3 regions of the Streptomyces sp. NPDC048291 genome follow, and region 1 is predicted to be linked to each of the others. Evidence: riboswitches for the same ligand, from Rfam matches in the RefSeq annotation. Region 1 holds a riboswitch; each other region holds the start of a gene.
What was found. Region 1 has a riboswitch for cyclic di-AMP ahead of ACGF5O_RS29260 (peptidoglycan DD-metalloendopeptidase family protein). Riboswitches for the same ligand answer to the same signal wherever they lie in the genome.

Region 1 (4,830 bases):
TCGCCCTCGCGGACCATCTTCCAGAAGTCGGCGCCGTGCGCCGGGTCGGTCAGCGGCAGGTTCAGGTTCCGCACGCCGGGCAGCTCGACGTCCGGGCCCTCCAGCTTCTGGTCGGCCGCGTTGCGGAAGTCGAAGATCGTGTGCAGGCCGAGCGAGGCGAGGAACTCCGCGTCCTGCTCCGTCGCGTGCGCCAGATGGCCGCTGCGGAACAGCACGCCCGGCCGCACCCGGCGCCCGTCCACGGTCGGCAGGCCGCCCACGTCACGGAAGTTGCGCACACCGGCCAGCTCGGGCTCGGTCGACGGGACCTGCTGCGTCACGGGGGGCTCCTCCCGGCCGGCCCCGTCGGCGCTGCTCGTCGACGGGCACTGGATCGACCATACGACATCGGTTTCCGTGGGCAATGAGTTGTCCACAGGCACCGCCTCGGCGGCCCATGACCCTTGCTTCCGGAGCCCGTGGCCCTTGATGATGTTGGTGCTTGAGCGGATCTGTTGGCCCCTGTGTGAGGTTTCTCGATGGTGGACATCGCCGAAAACGGTCGTACCTGGCTCCTGTCGGGCCCCGGCAGCAGCTACGCGCTGCATCTGACGGAGGCCGACGAACTGCTCCACCTGCACTGGGGCCCCAGGATCCGGCTCGCCGACGCCGAGGAGCTCAGCACCCGGGCGCTGCCCGGCTACTGGCCCTTCGAGTCCCCGCTGGACGGCCGTGAGGAGTACCCCGTCGAGGGCGGTCCCCGCTTCGTCCGCCCCGCGCTGTCCGTGCGGACCGACGAGCGCCGGGGCACCGAGTGGACCTTCGACTCCTACGTGGTCGAGGCGGACGAGCTCCGGCTGCGCTTCACGGACGACGGGATCGTCATCACCCTGCACTACCGGATGCGCGGCGACGTCGTCGAGCGGTGGGTGACCGTCGGCAACGAGGCACACGCGCGCCTGGAGCTGCTCCGCGCCGACCCCGCCACCTGGACGCTCCCCGACCGCGAGGGCTGGCGGCTCTCCCAGCTGCACGGCCGCTGGGCCGCCGAGTCCCGGCTGGTCAGTGCGCCGCTCACCTACGGCGAGAAGGTCATCGGCAGCCGCCGCGGCCACACCGGCCACCAGCACCTGCCCTGGGTCGCCCTCGACACCGACGCCACCGAGGAGCACGGCGAGGTCTGGGGCTGCGCCCTCGGCTGGTCCGGCTCCTGGCGCATCGCGGTCGCCCAACTCCCCGACGCGCGCGTGCAGATCACCGGCGGCGCCGGCTACGACGACTCGGGCCTGCTGATGCTGGCCGAGGGCGAGTCCTACACCAGTCCCGTCTTCGCGGGCCTCTGGTCCGACGGCGGCTTCGGCGGGGCCAGCCGCGCCTGGCACGCCTACCAGCGGGCGTACATCATCCCGGACGCCGACCAGGACCGGCCGGTGCTGTTCAACTCCTGGGAGGCCACCACCTTCGACATCTCCGAGGAGCAGCAGGCCACCCTCGCGCGCCGGGCCGCCGCGATCGGCGTCGAACTGTTCGTGGTGGACGACGGCTGGTTCGGCGCCCGCACCAGCGACCACGCCGGCCTCGGCGACTGGACGCCCAACCCCGACCGCTTCCCCAAGGGCCTCAAGCCCCTCGCCGACTACGTGCACGCCCTCGGCATGCAGTTCGGCATCTGGGTCGAGCCCGAGATGGTCAACGCGGACAGCGACCTGTACCGCGCGCATCCCGACTGGGTCCAGTACCAGCAGGGACGAAAGCGGACGGAACTCCGCAACCAGCTCGTCCTCAACCTCGCCCGCGAGGACGTCCAGGAGTACCTCTGGCAGCAGCTCGACACCCTGCTGTCCAGCGCCCCGATCGACTACGTGAAGTGGGACTTCAACCGCTGCTTCACGGACGCGGGTTGGCCCGGCGAGCCCTACCCGCAGCGCCTGTGGGTCGATCACGTGCGCGGGCTGTACGCCCTGCTCGACCGGATCCGCGCGGCCCACCCGAACGTCGCCATCGAGTCCTGCTCCGGCGGTGGCGGGCGGATCGACCTAGGGATCATGAGCCGTACCGACGAGGCGTGGACCTCCGACAACACCGACCCGCTGGACCGGCTGGCCATCCAGCACGGCTTCAGCCAGATCCACCCCGCCCGGGTGATGTCCGCCTGGGTCACCGACAGCCCGAACCACCAGCTCAACGGCCGGGTCAGCTCGCTGCGTTTCCGGTTCGTCAGCTCCATGGCCGGGGCGCTCGGTGTCGGCGGCGACCTCTCGGACTGGACCGAGGAGGAGCTCGCCGAGGCCGGTCGTTGGGTGGAGCTCTACAAGGAGATCAGGCCCCTGGTGCAGCGCGGCGACCAGTTCCGGCTGCGGCCGCCGGCGGGCGGGCTCAGCGCGGTGCAGTACACGCTCGGCGACGAGACCGTCGTCCTCGCCTGGCTGCAGGCGCAGAGCTACGGCGAGCCGGCGCCGGCGCTGCGGCTCCAGGGGCTCGACCCGGCAGCGTCGTACGAGTGCCTCGAAACGGGGGAATCGCACGGGGGTGCCGTGCTGTTGCATCACGGGCTGCGCACCGGGCTGAAGGGTGACCTGGATGCGGCAGTCATCCGTTTCCGGCGGATCTGACCTATCTGCCCGAATTGACACCTTAGTTCCAGCTCGTCATGGAATAAGAGGACGTGGCATGACGTGCGTGAGGAGCGTCATATTCGTGACCGTCCGTCGCGCGTCATGTTCACGTAATTCCGGCGCTTTCCAAGAAGGTTGGAAAGGCGAAAAGATCGGAATTCACGGAGGGTGACCGGGATTTCCGACAACGGATCAAGTGAAACGCGGATGGCGGGAAACGGATGCTTGTCCACGTCCGTCCCACTCGCTTACGTTCGCCACACATCCGGTCGGAACGCCGAATCCTGCCGCCGCCCGGAGTCCCCACACACACTCACCCGTGCCCGGCAGGAGCGGGGGACCCACCAGGTATGACCGCCTGTTCCGGTTCCCGGGACGGCTAGGGGTGTAGCCACGCCTTCCGGCGTGGCCGGGCAGCTCCAGCCCGAACCCGACAGCTCACCTCGCAGGCGCAGGAGAGGAATGCGCCATGCCCGCGAAGGGTAAGCACCGCCGCCCCAAGTCCCAGCGTTTCACCCGCTCGATGGCCGTCGCAGGAACCGGTGGCGCCGCGCTGGCTCTGCCGCTCATGGGGGCCACCGGTGCCCACGCGGCCACTCCGCAGTCCGTTTCCGAAAAGGCCACGCAGTCGCTTCCCGTGATCGAGAAGACCGCGGTGAAGCAGGCGCCCGCGGGGAATTCCGGTGCCGCGCATTCCGCGCACCGCGTCTACACGGTGGTGTCCGGCGACTATCTCTCGAAGATCGCCCGCGACCAGCACGTCCACGGCGGCTGGCACCGGATCTACGCCGACAACCGGGAGGCCGTCGGCGACAACCCCTCGCTGATCCACCCTGGCCTGAAGCTCACCCTCGGCGGCCGGCACGCCGCGACGACGGACTCCGGCTCCCGTTCACGGGTGCACTCGGACCCGCGGCCGTCCAGGTCGACCGCGTCCTCGTCCTCGGCCTCCTCGAACGGCACGACCGGTTCGAACGACTCGGCCGGTTCGGAAGGTTCGGTTGCGACCGCCTCCGGCTTCGCCCTCCCGGTCACGGGTGGTGCCATCGGCACCGGCTACCACGTGGCCGGCAGCATGTGGTCCAGCGGCTACCACACGGGCGTCGACTTCGTCGTCCCGACCGGCACCCCGGTCAAGGCCGTCGGCGCCGGTACGGTCGTCTCGGCCGGCTGGGGCGGCGCCTACGGCAACCAGGTCGTCATCCGGCTCGCCGACGGCTACTACGCGCAGTACGGCCACCTCTCCGCCCTGTCCGTCTCGGTCGGCCAGAGCGTGACCGCGGGCCAGCAGGTCGGCCTCTCCGGCGCGACCGGCAACGTGACCGGCCCGCACCTCCACTTCGAGATCCGCACCACCCCCGACTACGGCTCGGACGTGGACCCGGTCGCCTACCTCCGCGCCAAGGGCCTCGCCGTCGGCTGACCCGGCGCGCCGCCCACTGGTCCGACACGCACTCCGGAGGCCGGACCCCCGATCCCCGGGTCCGGCCTCCGGTGTTTGTCGACACCTCAACGCCGGTGCTCAGGGCCTTATTCCAAGATTGGCAAAGTATTTAAGGGTGTCTTATCTCACCGAGCGTCAACCCCTTATTACGGTCGCGTAGGTCACAGTCGAAGGTGAATCATGGTCCGATGTGGGAGACGATTCGAAGAGTGACAATGCATCAGTGATCGGGTCGTACGCAGCGGTGGGGGACAGCTTCACCGAGGGCGTGGGAGACCCCGGCCCCGACGGGGCGTTCGTCGGCTGGGCCGACCGGTTCGCGGTACTGCTGTCCGACCGGCGGCCCGAGGGCGACTTCGGCTACACCAACCTTGCCGTGCGCGGGAAACTGCTCGACCAGATCGTGGCGGACCAGGTGCCGCAGGCCCTGGAACTCGCCCCGGACCTGGTCTCCTTCTGCGCGGGCGGCAACGACATCATCCGCCCCGGCACCGACCCCGACGAGGTCGCGGAGCGGTTCGAGCGGGCCGTGGCCCAGCTGACCGAGGCCGTCGGCACGGTGCTGGTGACCACCGGGTTCGACACCCGGGGCGTGCCCGTCCTCAAGCACCTGCGCGGCAAGATCGCCACGTACAACGGACATGTCCGGGCCATCGCCGACCGCTACGGCTGCCCGGTCCTGGACCTGTGGTCCCTCAAGACCGTGCAGGACCGGCGCGCCTGGGACGGCGACCGCCTGCACCTGTCTCCCGAGGGGCACACGCGCGTGGCGCTGCGCGCCGGGCAGGTGCT
Region 2 (4,830 bases), on a different contig from region 1:
CGGCCGAGCGGGACTTGCCCTCGAACTCGTACTTGCCGTCCTTGTAGAACTCGGACGCGGCGACGTCGAGCGCGAGCGCGATCTGCTCGCCGGGGACGTAACCGGCCTGCTTGATCGCCTCCAGGATGAGGTCGAGCGCGGCGCGGTTCGACTCCAGGTTCGGGGCGAAGCCGCCCTCGTCGCCGAGGCCGGTGGCCAGGCCCTTGCTCTTCAGGACCTTCTTCAGGGTGTGGTAGACCTCGGCACCCCAGCGCAGCGCCTCGGAGAAGGACTCCGCGCCGATCGGGGCGATCATGAACTCCTGGATGTCGACGTTGGAGTCCGCGTGCGAGCCGCCGTTGAGGATGTTCATCATCGGAACGGGCAGCAGGTGCGCGTTCGGGCCGCCGAGGTAGCGGAACAGCGGCAGGTCGGACGCCTCGGAGGCGGCGTGCGCGACGGCGAGGGAGACGCCGAGGATGGCGTTGGCGCCGAGCGAGCCCTTGTTGTCGGTGGCGTCCAGGTCGAACATGGCCTGGTCGATCAGGCGCTGCTCGGTGGCGTCGTAGCCGACGAGCTCCGGGCCGATCTGCTCGATGACGGCGAGGACGGCCTTCTCGACACCCTTGCCCAGGTAGCGGTTGGGGTCGCCGTCACGGAGCTCGATGGCCTCGAAGGCACCGGTGGAGGCGCCGGACGGGACGGCGGCACGACCCGTGCTGCCGTCGTCGAGGCCGACCTCGACCTCGACCGTGGGGTTGCCTCGGGAGTCCAGGATTTCCCGGGCTACGACGACGTCGATGGACGGCACGAGCATCTCCTTCTTGGGATGTGACGCTGGTTGTGCGGGGCGCACGCGGGCCTCGTCGGCCCTTGCTCAGCCTTGCGACTAGAGCCTAACCGTCCGAGGGCCGTCGGCCGGCACGACCGACCGGCCCGTGGACACACTGACGGTACTCATTGTTCACGCGCGGAACAAAGGGGGTCCCGATGAAGAACGGAAGAAGAGCGGGCCACGGAGCCTGACCGCAAAGAGAAACCCCGCCCCGGTGCGTTCGGGGGAAAACGCACCGGAGCGGGGGCTCGTGGGGGACGGGGGTGACCCTCACGTGGTCCCCACTATGGGGACCACGGCTGTGTGGGGGCTGTGGTTCAGCTGGGTCTTACTTCAGGTGCAGCTGCTGGCCCGGGTAGATGAAGTCGGCGTCGTCGACGATGTCCTTGTTCAGCTTGAACAGCGCCTGCCAGCCGCCCTTGACCTTGTGCTTCTCGGCGATCGAGCTGAGGGTGTCGCCCTTGACGACCTTGTACTCGCCGTCGCCCTTCTTGACCTTCTTGCCGGTCGGGGTGGTGACGGTCTTCTTGGCGGCCGGGCGCTCGGCGGAGCGGGAGGCGGCCTGGGTGTCGGTCGAGCGGGTGCCGGTGCTGCTGCTCGACGAGGAGCTGGTCGAGCCGGCGCTGCCGCCGGTGTAGGCGGCGCCGGACAGGCCCGTGCCGCAGACCGGCCAGGCACCCTTGCCCTGCGCGGCGAGGACCTTCTCGGCGATCGTGATCTGCTGCGCCTTGCTGGCCTGGTTGGCCTGCGCGGCGTACTGCGTGCCGCCGTACGCGGCCCAGGTGGAGGCGGAGAACTGGAGACCGCCGTAGTAGCCGTTGCCGGTGTTGATGGACCAGTTGCCGCCGGACTCGCACTGGGCGACGGTGTCCCACTCGGAGGCGGTGGCGGCGGAGGCGCTGCCGGCCGCCATCAGCGGCGCGGCGACGGCGACGCCGGTGACACCGGCGACGGCGATGGCGCGGACGGCCTTGGACGGACGGCGGTGCTTGCCCTTGCCGGAGAACAGCATGGATCGATCCCCTCACCGACGCCTGCGAGGTGAGCTGTCGGGTTCGGGCCGGTTGAGTTGCCCGGCCGCACACCGTGTGTCGGTGCGCGGCTTCACCCCGAGCCGGATCGGCGGCCTCAACCACCGGTCCCGGCACTTACCTTGGGTCCCCCGCTCCTGCCTACGGCGCATGACGCGACGACTGTTCCCGGACGGCCGCTGGCAGGACTCGGCGTTGCGACGGCCGGGGCTCGTGGTGACGAGCGGCCTTGACCGTAAACAGGCGATCCGGTGAATTTCAAAGATGATCAGGGCTTCTGAGACTCATCCCACACTTTCACCAAAACGGACATTCGGCTCGAAGCGGGGCGCCAACTCCCGCCGCTTTTCGCCCTATTCGCTGCCGAGTTTCAGGGTCTGACCGGGAGCGATGGCGTTCGGGTCGGTGCCGATGTCGGCCTTGTTCGCGTCGTAGAGCGCGCGCCATCCGCCGTCGAGGTCAAGGGAGTCGGCGATGGAGGCGAGGGTGTCGCCGTCACGGACGGTGTAGGTGCCGCTGTCGCGGGAGGCGTGCCGGCCGTTGGAGGCGGAGCCCTGACCGTTTGTCACGCTTTCGTCCGCCGAGCCGCCACGGTGCTTGCCGCCACTGCCGACGGCGCCCGTGTCGACCAGGCTCCAAGAGCCACCGGTCTGCCACGAATTGTCCGAGTCGTCGGACTCGGAGACGGCAGGGCTCCCGCTCGCCTTCGAAGCGTCGGCATCCGAGCCGGACTTGGACGATTCCGACTTGTCCGTCTTGCTGGACTTGCCGGAGCTGTCCGCCTTGGAGTCGCTGTCGGCACTCGCGCTCGGCAAGGGGGTGGCGGACTCGCTCCCGGAGTCCGCGGCGCCCGAGGAGGAGTCGGAACCGGAGGACGAGGACGAGTCCGACAGCCCCGAGGACGAGTCCGACGAGTCGGAGGAACCGGACGAATCACTCGAGTCGCCGAGGCCCGTGTCGACGTTCACCGACGCGTCGTCGGACGAGAGTCCGGCGATCAGGGCGCAGGTCCGCCAGGCCTTGGTGCCCTGGTCGGCGAGCATCTTCTCGGCGACCGCGATCTGCTGCGAACGGCTCGCCTGGTCGGGGGTGCCGGCGTACTCCAGGCCCCCGTACTCGCTCCAGTCGTCCAGGGAGATCTGGAGACCGCCGTAGTAGCCGGTGCCGTTGTCGGCGCTCCAGGAACCGCCGCTCTCGCACTCGGCCACCTGGTCCCAGGTGGAGCCGTCGGCCGCGCTGGCGTTCACCGCGCCGAGGAGCGGGAGGGCGATGGCGGAGCCGGTCACCCCGGCCGCGACGAGGAGCGCCGGAGCCTGGCGGGGGCGACGGTGACGACCGTTCCCGGAGAGCATGCGGAAACCTTTCGAGCGACAGCGGTGACCGGCACGGCGGGTCCCGCAAGGGCGCCGTACTGAGGGGTGAACGTATCGGCAGACGATCACTTGTCACAAGTTAATGCCGCGCAGATCACGTGAAGATCACAGACTTGAACGCTAATCATCTTTTGCCCGTAGGGGCAGGTGGAGGCTTCAGCGGCCGGTCGGCGTGAACTCCACGGGCAGCGTGCGCAGCCCGCGCATGATGAGCCCGCCGCGCCACCGCAACTCGCTCTCGTCCACCGCGAGTCGCAGGTCGGGAAGGCGGGTGAGGAGACCGGCGAGCGCGGTCTGCCCTTCCAGGCGGGCGAGCGGGGCGCCCAGGCAGTAGTGGATGCCGTGGCCGTATCCGAGGTGCTGGTTGTCCCGCCGGGCGAGGTCGAGGGTGTCCGGCTCGGCGAACCGCTCCGGGTCCCGGTCGGCCGCGGCCAGGACGACCAGGACCGGGTCGCCGGGGGCGATGTGCTGCCCGCCGATCGCGACCGGCTCGGTGGCGAACCGCCAGGTGGCCAGCTCCACCGGCCCGTCGTAGCGCAGCAGTTCCTCGACGCCGGTCTCCAGCAGCCCGCGCTCGCCGGCGGCCAGGGACTCCTGCAGGCGGGCCCGCTGCCCGGGGTGGGTGAGCAGCGCGTACGTGCCGTTCCCGATCAGGTTGACGGTGGTCTCGAAGCCGGCGAACAGCAGGATGAACGCCATGGCCGCGGCCTCGTTCTCGGTGAGGTGCTCTCCGTGGTCCGAGGCCCGGATGAGCCCGGAGATGAGGTCCTCGCCGGGACCTGCCTCGGCGGGCAGCGCCTCCCGCTTCCGGTGGATCAGCTCGGCCAGATATCCGCGCATCTTCTTCACGGACCGCGCGACCCCGCCCCGCGGCCCGCCCCCGTGCCGGATCATCATCCCCGCCCAGTCCCGGAAGTCGTCCTGGTCCTCGGGCGGGACGCCGAGCAGGTCGCAGATGGCGTAGATGGGCAGCGGGAAGGCGAACTCGTGGATGAGGTCGGCCTCGCCCCGCTCCGCGAACCCGTCGATGAGCCGGTCGGTCAGCTCACGGACCCGCGGCGCGAACTCGGCCACCCGGCGCGGGGTGAACGCCTTGCTCACCAGCCGCCGCAGCCTGGTGTGGTCCGGCGGGTCGATGTTGAGCAGGTGCGTCATCAACTCGGCCTTGCGCTCCCCGGGGATGCCGGTCTTCCCCTTGGCGTGCGCGGGCTCGTCGTGATGCGCCGAGTTCTTGGAGAGCCTCGGGTCGGCCAGCGCCTGCTTGGCGTCCCCGTACCGCGTGACCAGCCAGGCCTCCACCCCGCTGGGCAGCCGGGTCCGCCGAACCGGCTCGTGCTCCCGCAGCCAGGCGTAGGCGGGGTAGGGGTCGGCGGCGAACTCCCAGGTGAAGAGGTCGGGGGCGGGGGCGGTCACTTCTCCACTCCCTCCGTGGCCCGCACCGCGTCCCGGTAGGCCCGGGCCGCCGCCCGGAGCGCGGCCTCCGGGTCGACGCCCTCCGCCTCGGCGCGGGCCGCCAGCGCGAGCAGCTCGTACCCGATGCCCGGCGCCTGCGGCAGCGGCACGTCGAGACCGGCCGTCCGCACCCGTGAGGTCAGCTTCGCGGCCAGGGCGA
Region 3 (4,830 bases), on a different contig from region 1:
CGGGCCGCTGTGTCGGCTCGCTGATCACGCCGCCGCCGGACGACTTCGTGGTCGACGTCTTCTTCGGCGACGGAGTCGCGTAGACCCTCGGCAGTTCACTGCCGCCGGAGCCGGAGCCGGAGCCGGGAGCGGTGGCGGTCTCGGTGGCCGGGGTGCCGGCCGGCGGCTCGGACGAGGGCTGGTCGGCCGGGGGCTGCTCGGACGGCGGCTGCTGGGTCGCCGGCTCGGACGGCTCGGCGCTCTGCGACTCGGCCGGCGGCTCGACCGGGCTCGCGGTGTCGCTCGGCTGGGACGGCTCCGCGCTCTGGGTCGGCGGCTGCTCGTCGGCGCCCGCCCCGCAGGTGCGGCCGGAGTTGATGCAGTCGACCATCTTCCGCATCAGGCTGTCGTCGAAGACGTTGATGAAGTCGCCGTGGTCGGTGACCGGCTTGTGCAGCTGCTCGGGGAACGAGTCCACCGCGAACAGCGGGACCGTACGGCCGCCGTCCTGGAGGCTCGGCGCGTCCACGGCGTAGACGATGCGCTGCACCAGCTGCGGGATGGCCTCGAAACCGGCCGGGCAGCTGCCGTCCGCGGCCTCGAACGCCACGTGGGTGCGGTGGTTGGCGCTGTCGATGTTCCGGCCGTCCCAGCAGCTCTGGAACCTGAACGTGCGCACGACGTCGCTGCCGGAGGGGCAGAGCGGGTACTTGTCCTTGAGCTGCCGGTTCTCGTAACCGGTGCAGCTCCAGGAGGCGTTGGCGTTGGCCGGGCCGTTGACGAACGCCTTGGCGTCGCCGGTGATGATGCGCAGCAGCCGCGGCATCTCGGTGACCTTGGAGGTGGGGTTGCCCTCGAAGGTCAGCGTGACCTCCTTCGCCGTGACGATCTGCCCGGCGTTGCCCTCGGTGCCGCCGCCCGGCTTGTCGGCGTCCCGCTCCTGCTTGCCGTTCTGCAGCCGCAGCACCGGCCAGTAGTACGTGGACCTGTCGCCCTGGTCCGCGCAGCTGGTGTCGGCGTTCGCGAGGTCCTGGTCACTGGCGAAGGCGTTGTTGGACTGGTTGCCGATGTAGTCGTGGAAGTGGTGGGCGCCGTTGGAGACGCCGGGCGCGACGATCACGTTGTCCGAGTTGAACAGGCCGTTGGCGTTGACACCGCAGCTGGAGGAGAAGGTGCCCGTGGAGCCGCCGGACTGTTCGGCCGGGGTCGTGACGTTCGGCTGGACCGAGGTGATGTCCGCGTAGTCGGCGGCGACCGGCCCGTTGCCGCCCTGGCCGCCGGCGCCGGTGCCGGCGCTCTGGCTCGGCGCCGCGCTGTCCTGGCCGCCCTGGCTCGGCGTGGCGCCGCCGGTCGGGGTCGCCGACTGCCCGTCGCCCTGGTTCGAGGAGCGCAGGGTGCAGGCGGCGAGGTCGTCGAGGCCCTGCGGGCGGTCGCCCTCGCGGCCGATGGCGTCGGCGATGCGCTGGATCGACTCGGACCGCTTCTCCTTGAGCGGGTCGATGATCGACTGGCCGGCGAAGCCGGGGTCCTGCTCGATCTCGGCGGCGGACTGCGTGAGTTGCTGGTAGGCGGCGGCGATCTGCTGGTCCAGCTGGGCGAGTTCACGGTCGACGTCGGCCCGGGCGCCGTCGGGCACCGCCGTCAGCCTGCTGCCGATGTCGGGGCAGTAGATCGTGGGCGCGGACAGCACCTGACCGGTGGCGACCTGGTCCTGGCCGCCGCCGTTCTCGGTGGCCGAGGCATAGACGTTCACCGCGACCAGTCCTCCACCGCCGAGCATCAGGGCGACCGCTGCGAAGGTCGCTCGTTGTGCGCCGGTCGGGCGTCTGCGCCTGTTGCGTCTCAAGGTCGTTCCCCTGCGTGTCGTGGGCGGCCGGGCATGGAAATCCCCGGCCTAATACGACAGCCGGCGCCACGGTGTTCAACGGACCCACGAATTCACGGTGACCTCACAGGAAGCGGGTGTCCCGGAAGCGGCGGAACGCGACCGACGGCAACGCCTCGGTGACCCTGCGAATGCACTGGATGCGCGCCAAATGCCGTGCCGTACGGTCGAGTTCCGAACGCTAAGACGAACATCACAAATACGTATCGGACATTAGCCACTTCAACCTTCACACGAGTGACACAAGTTGGCTAAGTTGACGGGCAAGCCGTTCGGCTCCCCCCGGCGATTCCCGTCGGGCCGCGCGGCCTCCGCCGAGTCCGGTGCCCCTCAGGGGCGGATCCGGAGCCGGGGACCCAACCGATCACTGGGGTGAATCGGCCGGTCGTCCGCAAGGACAGCGGCCGTAGGGCATGCCTTCCGGATTCGACCGCCCGAACCCGACAGCTAACCCGGTAGGCGGAGTACGGAAGGAGCACGACCCCTCAATGGCGCCCGAAAGCCGTGACGAGGTTCGACAGCGGATCGACAGCCTCTACGACCAGGCCGAGAACGCCACCGGGAACTACAACGCCACCCGTGCGATGAGCGGGGGCTCGCGCTCACGCGGTGTTCCGCTGTTCAAACGGACCCGTCGCGACGACCCGGGCCTCGACAACATCGCCAGGGAGTGGTTCGAGGGGGCGCGTTCGAGGCTGGGGCCGAGCGTTCCGGCCGCGCTGCCCACCGACCGGCAGCCCAACCGGCCCGGCCCGCGCCGGCCCCTCAGCGCCATGGCCGCCGACCTGCTCGGCCAGCTCGAGGACTCCGGCCCGGCCCGGCTGGAGCTGACCGCGGGGCCGTCCGCGCAGAGCGAGATCGAGGTCGTCCGCGAACTGCCGTCGCGCCCGAGGCTGGAACTGACGGCGGGGCCCGCCGCGGCGGTGCCCGCGGTGCCTTCGGGTGCGCCGAGGGCGCTGCCCGCCGCCGGGCCGCAGCGGCCCACGCCGGGTGCCTCCAAGACCAAGAACCAGCTCAAGCTCGCCAAGGCGCGCGAGGTGCTGTCCCAGCGCACCGGGCAGCGCGCGATCGCCGCCCTCGACCCGGCGCCGGTCCCGGTCCAGATCCCGGTCGCCCAGGCCGCTGGGCCGGCGCCCAGCCCCTGGCCCACGCCCGAGGCGCAGGCCCCGGCGCAGCCGTGGCAGGCTCCCCCCGTCGGCATACCGAACCAGCGCACCGGCAGCGGTTCCTTCCGGGCCGACTCCCGCGCGGCCACCCGCGCGCTCCCGGCGGTGACCGAGACCGGCGGCATCCCGATCGTGTCCCCGTCGGACACCGGCACCTTCCGCATCATGACCCCGGGGGGCGCCGACAGCGCCCCGACGCGCGCCGCAGCCGACTCCACCGGCTTCCGTGTCATGACCCCCGGAAGCGCAGACAGCACCCCGCCCCGCGCCGCGGCCGACTCCACCGGCTTCCGCGTCATGACCCCGGGCGGCTCGGGCGGCGGGACCTACCAGACCGGGCCGGCCATGGACGCGGGTGCCGCCCAGGCTCCGGCCCCGTCCCCGGGGGACTCCGGCTCCTTCCGCATCATGACGCCGGGCGCCACGGGCTCGTTCCCGATGCCGACCCCGGCCGACGGGGGCACTTTCCCTGCCGCGGACCCCCTGGGCGCGAGCGTCTTCCCGACGGCGGATCCCATGGCGAGCACCAGCGTCTTCCCGACCGCGGACCCGATGGCGAGCACGAGTGTCTTCCCGACCGCGGCTCCCACGAACACGGGCGCCTTCCCGACCGCCGACCCCATGAACGGCGGCGGCGCCTTCCCGACCGCGGCGCCCGCCGTTCCCCCGGCCGCTCCCGCCCCGATGGACCTCGGCGGCTATCGGGTCATGTCGCCGAACGCGCCCGCCGCCTACGCCGACATCCCCCCGGCCGCCGCCGACACCGCCTACGCCAACGGCGCGTACCCCGCGGCGGCCCCCGCGGCCCCGATGGCCGCCATGCCGCCGGCCGCGCCCTTCGCCGCGGCACCCGCCGCCGACAACATGTACGGCACCTACGCGGCAGGCATGCAGCCCGCCGAGGGCGCCTACGCCTACGCCGCCACCACGGCCATGCCGACGGCGATGGCAGCGCCCGCCGCCGCGATGCCCGCGCCGATGACCATGCCCATGCCCATGCCCATGGCAGCACCGATGCAGGCCCCGATGGCAGCGCCCCCCGCACCGGCCGCGCCCGCGATGCCCGCGATGCCGACGGCCATGACCGCGCCGCCCGAGGCGATGATGGCCGCCGCGCCCGCCATGGCGATGCCCATGGCCGCGCCCGCCCCGGCCGCCCCGGTCTTCACCCCCCCGCTCCCCACCACGCCCCTGCCGACCGCACCCGCGCAGGTCGCCGCACCGGTGCCCGCCCCGGCCGCCCCGGCGCCCGGCGCCTACGCCGACCCCGCTGCCTTCGTCCAGCCGGGCGCCGGGGCCGAGCCGGGCAAGGCGATGAAGGCGCTGGCGTTCGCGCGGGAGCAGATCGGCCGGCCGTGTGTCTGGGGAGCGACCGGGCCGGGGGCGTACGACGCCAGCAGCCTGACCCAGGCGGCCTGGCGTGCCGCCGGCGTGTCGCTGCCGCGCACCGCGGCGGAGCAGACGCTGGCCGGCACCCCGATCACGCTGGCCGCCGTCGAACCCGGTGACCTGGTCTTCTTCTTCGACGACGACAGTCACGTGGGGATCTACGCGGGTGGCGGCGCGATGGTGCACGCCCCGAGCCCCGGGGCGCTCATCCGCGAGGAGTCGATCTACAACGCCGGGGAGTCGGCGATCCACCGGGTGATCCGCCCGGCCTGACCTCCTGTCCCCGGCGGCCGGGCTCAGACCCTCCGCCGCCTGGTGCGCCAGCTCTCGTGGTGGTCCAGGAGGGTCTCCTCGACGGGCCGGTAGGCGAGGCCCAGTTCGCGGACGCTGCGGCCGTTGTCGACGCGGAAG

Region 2: another riboswitch for cyclic di-AMP. It lies ahead of ACGF5O_RS38380 (transglycosylase family protein); the one in region 1 lies ahead of ACGF5O_RS29260 (peptidoglycan DD-metalloendopeptidase family protein).
Region 3: another riboswitch for cyclic di-AMP. It lies ahead of ACGF5O_RS31615 (NlpC/P60 family protein); the one in region 1 lies ahead of ACGF5O_RS29260 (peptidoglycan DD-metalloendopeptidase family protein).

The regions. Positions count from the first base shown of each region.
Region 1 covers NZ_JBICZC010000011.1:183,985-188,814, forward strand. Annotated here, with positions in the region: gene ACGF5O_RS29250 (tyrosine-protein phosphatase) at 1-320, opposite strand, end outside; gene ACGF5O_RS29255 (alpha-galactosidase) at 519-2,591, shown strand; cyclic di-AMP (ydaO/yuaA leader) riboswitch at 2,899-3,059, shown strand; gene ACGF5O_RS29260 (peptidoglycan DD-metalloendopeptidase family protein) at 3,064-4,017, shown strand; gene ACGF5O_RS29265 (SGNH/GDSL hydrolase family protein) at 4,262-4,830, shown strand, end outside.
Region 2 covers NZ_JBICZC010000016.1:106,305-111,134, forward strand. Annotated here, with positions in the region: gene eno (phosphopyruvate hydratase) at 1-796, opposite strand, end outside; gene ACGF5O_RS38380 (transglycosylase family protein) at 1,143-1,826, opposite strand; cyclic di-AMP (ydaO/yuaA leader) riboswitch at 1,831-2,004, opposite strand; gene ACGF5O_RS38385 (transglycosylase family protein) at 2,199-3,197, opposite strand; gene ACGF5O_RS38390 (cytochrome P450) at 3,375-4,631, opposite strand; gene ACGF5O_RS38395 (nucleoside triphosphate pyrophosphohydrolase) at 4,628-4,830, opposite strand, start outside.
Region 3 covers NZ_JBICZC010000012.1:215,815-220,644, reverse strand. Annotated here, with positions in the region: gene ACGF5O_RS31620 (DUF1996 domain-containing protein) at 1-1,759, opposite strand, end outside; cyclic di-AMP (ydaO/yuaA leader) riboswitch at 2,167-2,342, shown strand; gene ACGF5O_RS31615 (NlpC/P60 family protein) at 2,353-4,692, shown strand; gene ACGF5O_RS31610 (NAD-dependent epimerase/dehydratase family protein) at 4,716-4,830, opposite strand, start outside.